Kitasatospora sp. NBC_00315: one gene and its partner. The protein of the gene in region 2 interacts with the protein of the main gene of each other region in a pairwise test. Links are inferred from orthologs where the notes say so. Each region holds a gene or a part of one and is shown on either strand. Other genes may lie near its edges. The genes, in order: OG823_RS31010 and OG823_RS26145.

Evidence for each region.
Region 1: the proteins of OG823_RS26145 (region 2) and OG823_RS31010 interact in binary tests that used the Escherichia coli proteins (3 or more experiments, as listed by UniProt). The link is inferred for Kitasatospora sp. NBC_00315 from one-to-one orthologs.

What each region holds. Positions count from the first base shown.
Region 1 is NZ_CP108025.1:7,393,585-7,396,665, forward strand. Bases 194-2,960 are described here. They hold OG823_RS31010 (isochorismatase family protein), read right to left. Parts: upstream 2,010-2,960; coding sequence 1,377-2,009; downstream 194-1,376. Other genes in these bases: OG823_RS31000 (GNAT family N-acetyltransferase), read right to left, coding at 194-451; OG823_RS31005 (ABC transporter ATP-binding protein), read right to left, coding at 460-1,251; OG823_RS31015 ((2,3-dihydroxybenzoyl)adenylate synthase), read right to left, coding at 2,138-2,960. In the rest of the region: more of OG823_RS31000, read right to left, coding at 1-193; more of OG823_RS31015, read right to left, coding at 2,961-3,081. UniProt on the Escherichia coli protein: Involved in the biosynthesis of the siderophore enterobactin (enterochelin), which is a macrocyclic trimeric lactone of N-(2,3-dihydroxybenzoyl)-serine.
Region 2 is NZ_CP108025.1:6,266,937-6,270,034, forward strand. Bases 134-2,917 are described here. They hold OG823_RS26145 (PaaI family thioesterase), read right to left. Parts: upstream 1,868-2,917; coding sequence 1,400-1,867; downstream 134-1,399. Other genes in these bases: OG823_RS26135 (branched-chain amino acid ABC transporter substrate-binding protein), read right to left, coding at 134-359; OG823_RS26140 (hypothetical protein), read right to left, coding at 647-1,279; polA (DNA polymerase I), read left to right, coding at 2,136-2,917. In the rest of the region: more of OG823_RS26135, read right to left, coding at 1-133; more of polA, read left to right, coding at 2,918-3,098. UniProt on the Escherichia coli protein: Required for optimal enterobactin synthesis. Acts as a proofreading enzyme that prevents EntB misacylation by hydrolyzing the thioester bound existing between EntB and wrongly charged molecules.

The DNA of each region.
Region 1 (3,081 bases), 1.1 Mb from region 2 along the record:
GTATCGGGACGAAGCCGAAGCGGCGGAACAGCTCACCGCTGCCCGTGGTGGCGGCGTGGACCGTCCGCAGGCCGCCGCGCGCCGCCGTGTCGAGCAGGGCGGCCAGCAGGCGCGAGCCGAGGCCCGTCCCCTGCCGCTCCGGGCGTACGCAGAGGTTGTGCAGCAGCCCGGCCGCGGGATGGCCGGGCTCCGCCGGCAGCCGGCGCAGGGCGACGCACCCGTCGGGACCGGCCGACGGCGGACCGGGGACGAGGAGGAACTGGCCGACCGCGGCCCGGTAGTCGGCGGCCGTGCGCACCCGCAGTTCACCGGAGCGCATGAACGGCTCGGACAGTGCGTGCAGCGCCGCCGCGTCCGCCCCGGTCGCGGGCCGGACGGGCGCCGTGCCGAGGGTCGCGAGGCGGACCGGCGCGGTGGTGGCGGTCGCCGGACGGAGGGGAGCCTGCGCCACGCTCCGCCTCACGCGCTCACGGCCCGTCGCGCGGGCGCCATCGGGACCACCAGCGGAGTGCCGGTCTGCGGATCCTCGATCACCTGGCAGGGAAGGTCGAAGACCCGCTCGACCAGTTCGGCGGTGACGATCTCGGCCGGCGCTCCCTCGGCGACCACCGCGCCGTCGCGCATCGCGATCAGGTGGGTGGCGTACCGGGCGGCCTGGTTGAGGTCGTGCAGGACGGCCACCAGGGTGCGGCCCTGCTCCTCGTGCAGGCGTGCGCAGAGGTCCAACACCTCGACCTGGTGCGCGATGTCCAGGAAGGTGGTGGGTTCGTCGAGCAGCAGCAGCGGGGTCTGCTGGGCGATCGCCATGGCCAGCCAGACCCGCTGGCGCTGCCCGCCCGAGAGCTCGTCCACGTACCGCTCGGCCAGCTCCTCCACGTCGGTGGCGGCCATCGACTCGGCGACCACCCGCTCGTCCTCGCGGGACCACTGGCGCAGCAGGCCCTGGTGCGGGTAACGGCCCCGGGCGACCAGGTCCGCGACGGTGATGCCGTCCGGTGCGGCCGAGCTCTGCGGCAGCAGGCCGAGCCGGCGGGCCAGTTCCCTGGCGGGAAGGCCGCTGATCTGCTCGCCGTCCAGCAGCACCCGGCCGGCGGCGGGCCTGAGCAGCCGGGCGAAGGCGCGCAGCAGGGTGGACTTCCCGCAGGCGTTGGGGCCGACGATGACGGTGAACGACCCGTCGGGGATGCCGACGGAGAGATCCGTGGTGATCGCCCGGTCGCCGTAGCGCAGCGCGACGCCCTCGGCGGTCAGCCGGTCGGTCGTGGCGCCGCCCGTGGCTCTGCTCGCGGCGCCGGTCGTAACACCGGCCGTGGCACCGGCCGTTGAATCGGTCGGCCGGTCGGGCGACGGCGAGGGCCGGGTCGGCCGGGCGGCACTCACCGGCCCTCCAGCAGCCGGTCCGTGCCGACCACGACCGCGCACTTGCCGGCGGCCCACTCCAGGGCCTCCAGGTGCCGCTGCTCGGAGAAGTCCGCGACCGCGTCGCCGACCACGAAGGCCTGGACGTCCCGGCTCCAGGCGTCGCAGGCCGTCATCAGGACGCCGATGTGCGCGTAGACGCCGACCAGCACCAGCTGGTCGCGCCCGGCCGCCGCCAGCTGCTCCGCCAGGTCGGTGCGGACGAACGCGCTGTACTTCCACTTGGTCAGCATGACGTCCCCGTCGGCCGGGGCCACCACGGCGGGGACGCCCCGGGCGTGGTCGTCGTCCGGCAGGCCGGGGCCCCAGAAGTCCTGTTGCAGCCCGCGCTCCTCGGGGCTCTGGCCGCCGCGCTGGTGCGAGTAGACCACCGGTACGCCGGCCGGGCGGGCCCAGGCCAGCAGCCGGGCGGTGTTGGCCAGCGCGGGGGCCAGCGGCGGGGCGTCGGGAGCGAACGCGTCCAGGAAGTAGTTCTGCAGGTCGTGGACGAGCAGCACGGCGCGGGCCGGGTCGACCTGCCAGGGCACGCGCGGTTCGGGGAACCGTTCGGGGCCGGGCAGCGGGTACGGGGCGATGCGGGGCAGGGCCATGGCGGTGTGGAGTCCTTCGGGCGGCCGGGGGCGAACCGGTGGCGGGCGGTGCACTGCTGGGGCGCCGACGGTGGTTCCCGTCCGGGGAGCGACGGGAGCCCCCGGCGGCAGGGCCGGTCGGCTGCGGCTCAGTCGGCGGTGGAGCGCAGGTCCTTCTTGCTGACCTTGCCGATGCCGGTACGGGGGAAGGCGGAGACGAACTCGATCCGGTCGGGCACCTTGTAGTCGGCGAGCCCGGCGGTCCGGACGAAGGCCCTGAGCTCGACCGGGCGCGGACGCGGGGCCTGCGGCCGCAGGATCACGTACGCGCAGCTGCGCTCGCCCAGGTACGGGTCGGGGGTGGCGACGACGGCCACGTCGTGCACGGCGGGGTGGGCCAGCAGGACGTTCTCGACCTCCTCGGCGGCCACCTTCTCGCCGCCGCGGTTGATCTGGTCCTTGGCCCGGCCCTCGACCACCAGGTGCCCGGTCGGGGTGCGGCGCACGACGTCCCCGGTGCGGTAGAAGCCGTCCGGGGTGAAGGCCAGCCGGTTGTGCTCCGGCGCGTTCCAGTACCCGCGGATGGTGTAGGGCCCCCGGGTGAGCAGGTGGCCGGTTCCGCCGTCCGGCAGGTCGTTGTCCTCCTCGTCGACCACGCGGACCTCGTCGTCGGGGGAGATCGGCCGGCCCTGGGTGGTCAGCACGGTCTCCTCCGGGTCGTCCGGGCGCGTGTAGTTGACCAGTCCCTCGGCCATGCCGAACACCTGCTGGAGCCGGCAGTCCAGCGCCGGGCCGATCCTGCGGGCGGCCTCCGCGCTGAGCTTGGCGCCGCCGACCTGGAGCAACTCCAGGCTGGACAGGTCCAGTTCACTGTTCGGCGCGGCGTCCGCCCAGGCCAGCGCGAGCGGCGGTACGAGACCGGTGAGGGTGACCCGCTCCCGGGCGATCAGCCGGAAGGCCGTCCCGGGGCTCGGATCCGGGGCGAGCACGACCCGTCCGCCGGCATACAGGGTGCCCAGGGTGCCGGGTGAGCTGAGCGGGAAGTTGTGCGCGGCCGGCAGCGCGCACAGGTAGACCGTCGCGGGGGAGAGTT
Region 2 (3,098 bases):
ACGCTGGAGTTCAGCGGGCCGACGACGCCGATCACGTTGTTGTCGGCAACCAGCTGGGTGGCGTTCTGCTGGCCGGGAGCGGGCTTGGCGGTGTCGTCCAGGGCCTTGATCTGGAACTTGACGCCGGGCACCTCGTTCTTCTCGTTGGCCTGCTTGATGGCGAGGTCGACGGAGTTCTTGATGCCGAGGCCGAGCGCGGAGAGGTCTCCGGTGAGGGGGGCGTCCACGCCGATGGTGACGGTGGTGGATCCCCCGCCTGCGGCGTCGCCGCCCTTCTTCGCGTCGCGGGCGCCGCAGGCGGAGAGGCTGAGCGCTCCGATGACGGCGATGCTCACGACAAGCGCTGAACGATGACGCACGAGGGACTCCTTCGGTCAGGAGGCGCCCCGCCAGAGGTGGCGGGTGCCGGGTCGCGCGCTGAGCCGGGCCCAGTTGGGTGGCGCGGTGACTGGCCGTGACTCTAGATGCCGTTGGGCGGCTCGTGGAGGGGTCCGGGCAGGCTGTGATTCTCTTGTTATGAGCACAGTGATCATCTGTCTCAGAATCCGGTCCGTTCTGGCGCGATCGATCCGTTGCTGCGCAGGGGGCGGCCCGCCCCGGTTCCGATGTAAGGCCCAGAACCGCAGGTGACTACTGGTGTGTTCGACTATCGGTCATCACCGTCCGCCGTGATGGACCCGGACACAGGTGTCCGGATACCGGACGAAGGGTGGGGAAGGCGCAGGTCGGCCGACGGATCGAGCGCATACGCCTCGCCCGGGATTCGATGCGGGGTCTGAATTGCGTCCGTGTTACGCAGCGTTACATCCAGGAAAGGACGTTCCGCATCCGCGGGCGCCGCCGCGCGGTCGGCGGCCGTGTACCGGGTCTTCGGCTCCACCGGCCGCCGCGGTGTCACCGCGGTCGCGGGAGGGTCGGCCGTCCCGTCGGGGAGGGCGGCGTGCGGCCGCCCGATGCCGGTGATCCGGTACGGGTGGCCGCCGGTGCCGGTGCCGGTGCCGGTGCCTGTGCCGGTTCCCGCCGGGGTGCGCGGGGTGGAGCCGCTGCCGGGCCCGGTCGCCTCGCGGACCGCGCCGACGTACGTGAACCGGACGTCCCGCGCGGGGTGCGGAAGCAGGGTTGGCGGTGCGTCGGCCGGTGGGCCGGAGCCGGTCGCCCGGTGTCCCGTACCGGCCGCCGGAAAGGCCGCGAACAGGGCGGGTTGACGCCCCGTCGGCCCGGGGCCGGCCGGGCGGGCAGCACGTCGCGCCCCTCCGTGCTCGCACTCCGTGCCGGACATGCCGCCGCCCCCTCGTCTGGACCAAGGGCCTGCCCGGCGGGGACAGTTGTCAAACGCCTTGATCGAACAAGGGGGCGGAGCACGATCGTTGGTCCGGCGGCCGGTGGGCCGGGAGCCGTCCTACAGGTCGCGCAGCATGCAGGTGAGCCGGCAGCTGGTGATCCGCCGTCCGGTGTCGTCGGTGATCGCGATCTCGTAGGTCGCGGCCGTGCGGCCCTTGAAGACCGCGGTGGCCACGCCGGTGACCGTTCCCGAGGTCGCCGAGCGGTGGTGGGTGGCGTTGAGGTCCACCCCGACCGCGTAGCGGCCGGGCCCGGCGTGCAGCATCGCGCCGATCGAACCGAGCGTCTCGGCCAGCGCCGCCGAGGCGCCGCCGTGCAGCAGGCCGTACGGCTGCTGGTTGCCCTCCACCGGCATGGTGCCGACCACGCGGTCCCCGGAGGCCTCGACGACCTTGATGCCGAGCCGGTCGCCGAGATGGCCGCCGGAGAAGGTGGAGGGGTCGACGCCGAGCTTGGCGAAGTGGTCCAGGACGTCCTGCGGGACGTCCAGGACGGGGGCCGCGTCGGTGGGGGCCGCGTCGGTCATGGGAGCTCCTGCCGGTCAGGGGTCACGTCTTCATGAGCGTGCTGCTGTGATCGTACGACCGCGCTACCCGGGAGTAGCGGCCGCGCCCGGCGGTGGCGCGGCGCACCGCCGTCCGGGCCCGCCGCCGTCCTCGCGTCCGTTGTCGGCGGCGGGCCATAGGATCGGTCACCGGCAGTGGAATCGGCAGGAACGGGACGTTGACGTGGCTACGCAGAGTACGGGCAAGGGCGCGACGGGTGGCGACGGGACCGGCCCCCGGCCCCGGCTGATGCTGCTCGACGGGCATTCGATGGCCTACCGGGCCTTCTACGCGCTGCCCGTGGAGAACTTCAACACCTCCACCGGTCAGCCCACCAACGCGGTGTACGGCTTCGCCTCGATGCTCGCCAACACGGTGCGCGACGAGCAGCCGACCCACCTCGCGGTCGCCTTCGACCTCTCCCGCAAGACGTTCCGTTCGGCCGAGTTCCCCGACTACAAGGCCAACCGGGCCAAGACGCCGGACGAGTTCAAGAGCCAGATCGGGCTGATCGGCGAACTGCTCGACGCGATGAACGTCCCCCGGATGACGGTGGAGAACTTCGAGGCCGACGACATCATCGCCACCCTCGCCACCGCCGCCGCGGCCGAGGGTTTCGACGTCGACATCGTCACCGGTGACCGGGATTCGCTCCAGCTGGTCACCGAGCGGGTCACCGTGCTCTACCCCACCAAGGGCGTCTCCGAGCTCACCCGCTACACGCCCGAGAAGGTCGCCGAGAAGTACGGCGTCACCCCCGCCCAGTACCCGGATCTGGCCGCCCTGCGCGGCGATCCGTCGGACAACCTCCCCGGCATCCCCGGGGTCGGCGAGAAGACGGCCGCGAAGTGGGTCAACCAGTTCGGCTCCTTCGACGAACTCGTCGCCAACGCGGACCAGGTCAAGGGCAAGATCGGCGAGAAGCTCCGCGAGCACCTCGACTCGGTCAAGCGCAACCGGGTGCTCACCGAGCTGGTCCGCGACGTCGAACTCCCGCTCGGCGTCGCCGACCTGCAGCGCGCCGCGTTCGACCGTGAGGCGGTCGGGCAGCTGATGGAGTCGCTGGAGTTCCGCAACAGCAACTTCCGCGAGCGGATCTTCGGCATCGACCCCACCGCCGGGCAGAGCGCCGAGCAGGCCGAGGTCGCCCCCGGTATCGAGGTGGACGGCGATCTGCTCACCGAGCCCGGTGCGCTGGCCGGCTGGCTCGCC